4 regions of the Streptomyces sp. NPDC050759 genome follow, and region 2 is predicted to be linked to each of the others. Evidence: riboswitches for the same ligand, from Rfam matches in the RefSeq annotation. Region 2 holds a riboswitch; each other region holds the start of a gene.
What was found. A riboswitch is a leader RNA that binds a small molecule or an ion and turns the genes downstream of it on or off. The one in region 2 is predicted to bind S-adenosylmethionine.
Positions count from the first base shown of each region.

Region 1 (2,193 bases), on a different contig from region 2:
CGTCAGACGGCCGGGACGCAGCGGCCGTCCTCGGTGCGGTACGTCCACTTCGCACCGTCCTCGACCAGTTCCTTCACGGCCCGCACGAACCGCTCCACGTGCTCGTCCGGTGTGCCCGCGCCGAAGCTCACCCGGATCGCGTTGAGCGACTTCTCGCCGGGCGCGGCCTCGGGGGCGCCGCACTCGCCCTGGGACTGCGGGTCGCTGCCGAGGAGGGTGCGGACGAGGGGGTGGGCGCAGAAGAGGCCGTCGCGGACGCCGATGCCGTACTCGGCGGAGAGGGCGGCGGCGAAGTGGGAGCTGTTCCAGCCCTCGACGACGAAGGAGAGCACGCCGACGCGGGGGGCGTCGTCGCCGAAGAGCGAGAGCACGCGGACCTCGGGGACCTCGGCGAGGCCCGCCCGCACCTTCTCGATCAGGTGCTGCTCGCGGGCGACCAGGGTGTCGAAGCCGGCCTCGGTGAGCGCCCGGCAGGCGGAGGCGATGGAGTAGGCGCCGATGACGTTCGGCGAGCCGGCCTCGTGGCGGGCGGCGCTCTCGTGCCACTCCACGTCCACTCCCCCGTCCTCGCGCCGTGTGACCTTGCGGCTGGCGCCGCCGCCCGCGAGGTAGGGATCCGCGGCCTGCAGCCAGTCGGCGCGGCCGGCCAGGACGCCCGAGCCGAAGGGGGCGTAGAGCTTGTGGCCGGAGAAGGCGACCCAGTCGACGTCGAGGTCACGGACGCTCAGCGGGTGGTGCGGGGCCAGCTGGGCCGCGTCGAGCACGATGCGGGCGCCGTGGGAGTGAGCGGCCGCCGCAAGCTCCCGTACGGGCCACAGCTCACCGGTGACGTTGGAGGCACCGGTGACGCAGACCAGGGCCGGGCCCTGGGGGTCGCGGTCGGCGAGGGCCTTCTCCAGGGTCTCGACGGCCTGCCGCGGGGTGCGCGGCGCGTCGAGGTAGGTGACGCGGGCGTCCTGCCACGGCAGCAGCGAGGCGTGGTGCTCGGTCTCGAAGACGAAGACCTGGCAGTCGGCGGGGAGGGCGGCGGCGAGGAGGTTGAGCGAGTCGGTGGTCGACCGGGTGAAGACCAGCTGGTCGTCGTCGCGGCAGTCGAGGAACTCGGTGACGGTCCTGCGGGCGTTCTCGAAGAGGTCGGTCGACAGCTGCGAGAGGTAGCCGGCGCCGCGGTGCACGCTGCCGTAGTAGGGCGCGTAGGCCGCCACGTCGTCCCAGACCCGCTGGAGGGCGGGGGCGCTGGCCGCGTAGTCGAGGGCCGCGTAGGTGACCTCGCCGCCGGTGACGAGCGGGACGGTGACATCCCGGCCCAGAACGGGCAGCTGGGCACAAATGGTCCGGGCGGGGGCAGCGGTGGAGACAGACATGGGGAACTCCCGTGACAAGAAAGGTGAGATGGGTGTGCGGAGGCGGGGCTCGGCGCCCTATCGCATTCGCTTGCTCACGGAAGACTCCCTCGAATGACCAGGACCCCTGGTTTCGAGAGGGGCCCGCGCTTGCCGTAGACCTCGCTGCCTACGGCCTGGTCTTCACCCGGGGCACCCCGCCACGGACGGAGGGTTGCCGGACAGTCGGCCGGGGCCTCATGACTGTCACTCATGACCTGGTTCAGAAACGTACGTGAGGTGATCGCGGTCCCGCAACCCGTGTCCGGATGACGGGACCGCGATGCCCGCTACGCGTTGCTCGCGGCCACCCAGCGATCCAACGTGCGCCTGGCGGACCCGGAGTCGATCGACTCGGCGGCCCTCGTCATCGCGGCGCCGATCTGCTCGGCCAGCGTCCCCGAACCCGGGTCCAGCGCCACCAGCGCCGCCGCCGAGTTCAGCAGTACGGCGTCCCGGACCGGGCCCTTCTCGCCGTCCAGCAGCCGCCGCGCGACCTCCGCGTTGTACGACGGGTCCGCGCCCCGCAGTGCCTCCACCGGGACCAGCTCGAGGCCGACGTCCCGCGGGTCGAAGCTCTGCTCGGTGACCTTGCCGTCGCGCACGACCCACACCCGGGACGTGGACGTCGTGGTCAGCTCGTCGAAACCGTCGTCGCCGCGGAAGACGAGGGAGGAGTTGCCCCGCTCGGCCAGGACGCCGGCGATGAGCGGCGCCAGGCGGGGGTCGGCGACGCCCACGGCCTGCGCCTTCACCTTGGCCGGGTTGGTCAGCGGACCGAGCGCGTTGAAGGTGGTCCGGATCCCCAACT
Region 1 is NZ_JBITGI010000001.1:178,903-181,095, forward strand. It holds gene ACIBJB_RS00805 (aminotransferase class V-fold PLP-dependent enzyme) at 3-1,364, opposite strand; SAM riboswitch class IV at 1,485-1,601, opposite strand; gene trpD (anthranilate phosphoribosyltransferase) at 1,673-2,193, opposite strand, start outside.
Region 1: it holds a riboswitch for S-adenosylmethionine, as region 2 does, so the genes downstream of both, ACIBJB_RS00805 (aminotransferase class V-fold PLP-dependent enzyme) here and thrC (threonine synthase) in region 2, are expected to answer to the same signal.

Region 2 (2,193 bases):
CGGGTGCGCGCTGTGCGCGGACGTATACGGAACGCCCCGTTCTGTCCTCCGGTCCGTCACGCGACCTTGCGCTCCGCGTACTCCGCGATCTCCACCATCGGCGGCCGCTCCTCCGTGTCCACGGAGTACGTACGCGGCTCGAAGCCGTCCCGGCCCCGCTCGAACTGGGTGAGGGAGGGCCGGATCATATGGCCGCGGGCCAGCCTCAGCTGGGCGGTGCGGTAGATCGCGGCGGACATCCGGCCCAGGGCCTGCCCGTCCTGGTGACGGTGCTTGCGCACACCGACGTCGACCTGGGCGAGCGCGTCCAGGCCCACCAGGTGCAGGGCGTCGACCAGCATGCCCAGTTCGACGCCGTAGCCGACGGGGAACGGGAGCTGTTCCAGCAGCGAGCGCCGGGCCGCGTACTCGCCGCCCAGCGGCTGCACGAAACCGGCCAGCTGCGGCCAGTGCATGTTCAGCAGCGGGCGCGCCATCAGCTCGGTCACCCGGCCGCCCTGCCCGGCAGCGCCGCCCAGCGGACGGTCGTACATGCCCTTGACCAGGTCGACCTCGGGGTCGGTGAGCAGCGGGCCCACGATGCCGGAGACGAAGTCCGAGGAGAACTCCTTCAGGTCGGCGTCGATGAAACAGACGATGTCCCCCGAGGTGGCGAGCAGGGAGCGCCACAGGACCTCGCCCTTGCCGGGCACGGCGGGTATGCGCGGGAGGATGTCGTCGCGGTGGACGACCCGCGCACCGGCCGCGGCGGCGACCTCGGAGGTGCGGTCGGTCGATCCCGAGTCGACGACGACGATCTCGTCGACGAGCGGGACCTGCTGCATGAGGTCATGACGGATCACGGAGACGATGTCACCGACCGTCTCCTCCTCGTTGAGGGCGGGCAGGACAACACTGACCGTCCGGCCCGTGCCCCGCTTCGCCGCCATGATCCGGTGCAGCGGGCGATCGGTCACGGACCAGGAACGCGTGGCCAGCCAGCGCTCGACTTCGTTCAGCACAGTGCGCGGCTCCTCTGCCTTTGATCCATCTCGCGGTTCGGACGTCTCTCTCAACTGTCCTGGCCGTCGGTTACAGTCTTGAACAACGCGGATGACCATCGCATGTCCTGGGTGGCCCGTCGTTCACAACTTCATACCGCTCATCCAGAGGGGCAGAGGGATACGGCCCGATGAAGCCCCGGCAACCCTCCAGTCGGTTCTCGTAGCGATCGCTGACGATCGTTTCCGCGAGGCTCCCGACTCGGGAAGGTGCCAAATCCGTCTCACGGCGAGATGCGTCGTGAGGAAGATGAGGAGAAAGGGCCTCGCCTCCATGGCTGTGCAGACTGTTGCAAGCACCACGAACTCCGTCGACCTTGGTCCCGCCGCGGCGCTGAGCTGCCGCGAATGCGGCCACCGCGTCCCGCTCGGCCCGGTCTTCGCCTGCGAGGAGTGTTTCGGCCCGCTCGAGATCGCGTACGACTTCTCGGCCTACGACACCGAGGAGCTCCGCAAGCAGATCGAGGCGGGACCCGCGAACATCTGGCGCTACGCCCCGCTGCTGCCCGTCCCCGCGGACGTGGCGGACAAGCCGAACATCAACCCCGGCTGGACCAAGCTCGTCAAGGCCGACAACCTCGCCCGCGAGCTGGGTGTCGACGCCGGCAAGCTCTTCGTGAAGGACGACTCCGGCAACCCGACGCACTCCTTCAAGGACCGGGTCGTCGCGCAGGCCATCGAGGCCGCTCGCGTCTTCGGCTTCACCACACTCTCCTGCTCCTCCACCGGCAACCTCGCCGGCGCCGTGGGTGCCGCCGCGGCCCGGGCCGGGTTCCGTTCCTGCGTGTTCATCCCGCACGACCTGGAGCAGGGCAAGGTCGTCATGGCCGCGATCTACGGCGGCGAGCTCGTCGGTATCGAGGGCAACTACGACGACGTGAACCGCTTCTGCTCCGAGCTGATCGGCGACCCGGCCGGCGAGGGCTGGGGCTTCGTCAACGTGAACCTGCGGCCGTACTACGCGGAGGGGTCCAAGACCCTGGCGTACGAGATCTGCGAGCAGCTGGGCTGGCAGCTCCCCGACCAGCTGGTCGTGCCGATCGCCTCCGGCTCGCAGCTCACGAAGATCGACAAGGGGCTGCAGGAGCTGATCAAGCTCGGGCTCGTCGAGGACAAGCCGTACAAGATCTTCGGCGCGCAGGCCGAGGGGTGC
Region 2 is NZ_JBITGI010000022.1:150,950-153,142, forward strand. It holds gene ACIBJB_RS42070 (glucosyl-3-phosphoglycerate synthase) at 57-1,001, opposite strand; SAM riboswitch class I at 1,139-1,297, shown strand; gene thrC (threonine synthase) at 1,315-2,193, shown strand, end outside.

Region 3 (2,193 bases), on a different contig from region 2:
AGCCGGTTCTCGGCCGGCGGCAGCGGGCAGGTGGCCAGATCGGTGTAGGCGCACGGCAGGTTCGCCGCCCTGTTGAAGTCCAGGACGACCGTGCCGTCGGCGGCGGGCGGGTCGAGGGCGAGGGCCCGGTTGGCCGCGTAGGTGGTGACCCCGGAGGTCGCGTCGGTGAACAGCACCAGCAGACTGCCCGGAGCGTGTCCGGAGAACGCGGTCAGGGCCAACTCCCGTCCGTCCAGCTCGAATTCGATCCGCCCCGGCGCGTCGTACACGTGCTCAAGGCCCTCGACCGCGGCGCCCACGGTAGTGGGCCGCGGCTCGTCGAAGGCCGTGTACCGGCCGGTCACGGACCAGCGCGGGTGCGGGGCGTAGGCGGGGGTGCCGGTGAAGGCGGCGCGCAGGGGTGCCTCCGGGTGCCGGGGACGGACGATGTCGTGTCCGCCGCGCTTGGCCACCTCGATCACCGCGTCGCCCCAGGCCACGTTCACTCCGCCGCGCTCCGGCAGCACCCCGAAGCGGTGCTCGCCGCGCACGGGGGTGCCGTCGACGACCAGTTCCTCGCCGTCGTCGAGGACCACGACGACCCCGTCGGCGCCGGTCGACCAGGAGCCCGGAGCGTCGGGGAAGCGCTGCGGCTCGTCGACGAGCCAGTGCAGGCCGGTGATCGCGAGGAATCCGTGCGGGTCGGCCAGGCGTGCCTCCTGCCTGGTGTGCCACTCCTGCCAGTCGTGGGCGAAGGCGGACAGGTCTGCGGGGGTGTCCTGAACGGTCATGCGTGCTCCTTCTACGGATGCGGGCATGGAGATGAGGGGATGGTGTCGCTCACGAAAGGAGCGGCACGGTGTGAGAGCGCCGAGAGGGAACAGGCTCAGGAGTTGCCGCGGGTGTCAAAACCGGCGGTGAGCGGCTTCAGACGTACCAGCGGTGAGCGGCTTCAGGCGCACCAGCGGTGAACGTCTTCAGACGGTCGACGGGACCCAGTCAGCCATGACACAGGCAGCTGGTGATGCGCTGCAGGTCGATGTGACGTCGACGGGAGAAGCGGGGGAGAGTCGCCGTAGCCGGAATGGAGGAACTCGAGACGCTGCTGTACCGCACGCTCACTCCTCCTTGTCCGGCCCCTGCGACGGAGCCACGCGCTTGCCGGGTCGGCGACCCGGCCGGGCTTTCACCTGGAGCACCCCACCGCGTCGGAGGGTTGCCGGTCAGCAAGCCAGGGCTTGATGCTGACACTCAATGCCATGTGAAACGTTATCTACCTCCGTCGTAATCAGTCAACGGGGCCCGGGTGTCCTGGTCCGGGTAGCTGAGGACGGGTTGACGGGCCGTGAGGCGGGGGCGCAGCAGTGACAGGACGGCGGCCGCGGTGAGCAGAGCGGCACAGAGGAGAGTCGCGTGGGCGAATGCCGTACGGGGGCCGCCGGTTGATCCCGACGTGCCGTGCAGATAGCTCCCGGAGATGGCGCTCAGGGCGACGGCCGCGGCGATCCGCTGGGCCATCTGGAGAATGCCACCGGCGACTCCCGCGGCCTCGGCCGGGGCATGCTGAAGAACCAGGGCCTGGTTGGGGGAGACGGTCAGCCCGGCGGCGGCACCGGACAGGAGCTGAACGGCGGCGAGCAGCAGAGGGAGCGCGGTGCGCGGCGCGGCGAGGGCGACGGCCGCGCCGCCGGGTTCCGGACGACGACTTGTCCTGGACCGGGGACGGGGACCGGCTTCTGCGTGACCGCGAAGTCCTCGGGCCGTGGCAGCCCGTCGGGGATGTCGGCCAGCAGAATCTCACGGGTCGTGGAGGGCAGGACATCGGCCATGTCGGGGCTCCTGGACGGGTTGGAGGGTGAGCGCGGTCTGTGCAGCCGGACCGGTCCGGCTGGAGGCGCGCAGACGCTAACCCCTGACGTGCGCGTCAAAGGCAAGGCGGTTGCGGTCACCGGCACGAGAGCAACTTGTCTACGTGCAGGGCAAGTCGCCCGCCCCATACGGTGCTGACGCGAATGAGCGGCTGCCGCCCGTCGCGCGCCACGGGAGCAGACGGATCGGGGAGGTGCGACTCCTGCTGTCTGGCGCACAAGATGGCGCAGTGCCCTCGTGCCGACTGTGTCCGGCCACCGCCGGCCGGTGGATCAGCGGGGCTCGCGGACCACGGCGACGCCTCCCGGTGGGACGGTGACGGTTCCGGTGACCGGTGTGCCGGTG
Region 3 is NZ_JBITGI010000021.1:151,869-154,061, forward strand. It holds gene ACIBJB_RS41235 (DUF1684 domain-containing protein) at 1-770, opposite strand, end outside; gene ACIBJB_RS41240 (putative leader peptide) at 979-1,101, opposite strand; SAM riboswitch class IV at 1,129-1,238, opposite strand; gene ACIBJB_RS41245 (hypothetical protein) at 1,249-1,497, opposite strand; gene ACIBJB_RS41250 (hypothetical protein) at 1,575-1,808, opposite strand; gene ACIBJB_RS41255 (beta-galactosidase) at 2,121-2,193, opposite strand, start outside.
Region 3: it holds a riboswitch for S-adenosylmethionine, as region 2 does, so the genes downstream of both, ACIBJB_RS41240 (putative leader peptide) here and thrC (threonine synthase) in region 2, are expected to answer to the same signal.

Region 4 (2,193 bases), on a different contig from region 2:
CGACCCTCCACCCGTGCGGGGCGGAGTCGGAGATCGAGGCCGTGGAGCGGATGTGCGCGGACGGGATCGAGGAGGCGGCGCAGCGGGCGGGGTCGGCCGGCCAGGAGCCGGCGGAATGTGAGAGCGCGCTGACCACGCTGCTGGACAACCTCGGCGCCCTCGACCGCTGGCTGGTCGGCCGCGCCTACCTGATCCGCGACGAAGTCACCGCCGCCGACGTCGAGTTGTGGGCCGCCCTGGTCCAGCTCGACACCGTGCACCGCAACCATCTGGACGCCGCCGCCGTCCAGCGCATCGCCGACCATCCCACCCTTTGGGCCTACGCCCGCCGGCTCGCCGCCCACCCGGCCTTCGGCAGGCACCTCGACCTCGACGGCATCGAACGCCGCCACCACGCCCACTGCCAGGGCCTGGAGGCCGCCGGAGCGGCCGTCCAGATCCTCGACTGGGCGGCCCACGCCACCCGTTAGCCGTTCCATCAGGTGGACCGGCGTTGACATACGTTCGAGCCATTGTCTTGACTACTGCCCAGAACGGTCATGAGCGTCAGCGACAAGCCCTGGCTTGCTGACCGGCAACCCTCGCACCGCGGTGGGGTGCCCCAGGTGACGACCGGACCGGATGACGTTTCGGTAAGCGCGAGGCCCACAGGGCCGGAACAGTGACGGTGACGCCATGTACGCAGCTCCCAGGACGGCCACGCGCCGCCCGCAGGGCTGCGTACGGCCGTACCCGAACCCTCTCGTCGCCGATCGCGCCGTCGATCTGCTCCGCGTGAACAGCGCACTGTGTACCGCACCGGGCCGTGCCCGCTGTCGAGGCTGACCCTCCGCCTCCGCAGCCCCCGCGTTCCTGACGAACACCGCGCCCGCGGTGTGCCGTCGTCCGCCCAGCCCCCGGTGCCCGAGCGTCCCGTACTGCCGAAGTAGTACGCGTGTTCGCCGTGCCCCAGGGGACACCCGACTCCGCCGGAGCCCCCTCATGAGTGAACTCCCAGGTGCCGCAGTGTCCGTCACCGAGGCACCGCCCCAGCCCGACACCCCGTCAAAGCCCTTGGCAGCGCAGCGAGTTCTGCCGCTGAGGCGACCGGGCCGCTGGATCGCCAGCGCCGTCGTCCTGGTCCTGATGGCCCAGTTCGTCCACGGCCTGGTGACCAACCCGTTCTACCAGTGGGACCGGTTCGGCTACTGGTTCCTGCGGCCGACCGTCCTCGACGGGCTTGTGATCACCCTGGAAGTCACCGCCTACAGCGCGGTCCTCGGCCTCCTCGGCGGCATTCTGCTCGCCCTGGCCCGGCTCTCGAAGAGCCCGGTGCTGCGGGCGGTGAGCTGGACCTATGTGTGGGCTCTGCGCTCCATTCCCCTGATCGTCCTTCTGCTGTTCCTCTACAACTTCAGCGCCCTGTACAAGACGCTGAGCGTCGGCGTCCCCTTCGGGCCGGCCTTCTTCTCCTTCGACGAGTCTCGGCTCGCCACCGACATGGTCATCGCGGTGATCGGCCTCAGCCTCAATGAGGCCGCCTACGCCGCGGAGGTCGTCCGTGGCGGCATCCTCTCCGTCGACCAGGGCCAGCACGAAGCGGCCTCGGCACTCGGGCTGCCCAAGGGCTACCAGTTCCGGAAGATCGTCTTCCCGCAGGCATTGCGCTCGATCACCCCCAACTACGTCAACCAGCTCATCGGCCTCGTCAAGAGCACCTCGCTGGTCTTCTACGTCTCGCTGCTCGACCTGTTCGGCACCGTGCAGTCCATGGGCTCCACCTACCCCGGCGACATCGTGCCGCTGCTCCTGGTCGCCACCGTCTGGTACCTGATCCTCACCAGCGCGGTGTCCGTCGTTCAGTTCTATGTCGAGCGGTACTACGCCCGGGGCGCCACCCGCTCCCTGCCGCCGACCCCGCTCCAGAAACTGCGCGCCGGTCTCACCGACCTGCGGGCCCGCATGCGCAGGGAGGCCGCCGTATGACCGCCGCGACAGCCGTCGAGGTGCACGGTGTGCACAAGTGGTACGGCGCCCACCGGGTCCTGGACGGTGTCGACCTGACCGTGCGCCCCGGCGAGGTCACCGTCATCCTCGGCCCGTCGGGGTCCGGGAAGTCCACGCTCCTCAGGGTCATCAACCACCTGGAGAAGCCGGAGATCGGCCACGTCAGCGTCAACGGCGAACCGATCGGTGTCCGCCGGCAGGGCGACC
Region 4 is NZ_JBITGI010000004.1:214,426-216,618, reverse strand. It holds gene ACIBJB_RS14490 (glutathione S-transferase family protein) at 1-470, shown strand, start outside; SAM riboswitch class IV at 536-645, shown strand; gene ACIBJB_RS14485 (amino acid ABC transporter permease) at 982-1,965, shown strand; gene ACIBJB_RS14480 (amino acid ABC transporter ATP-binding protein) at 1,962-2,193, shown strand, end outside.
Region 4: it holds a riboswitch for S-adenosylmethionine, as region 2 does, so the genes downstream of both, ACIBJB_RS14485 (amino acid ABC transporter permease) here and thrC (threonine synthase) in region 2, are expected to answer to the same signal.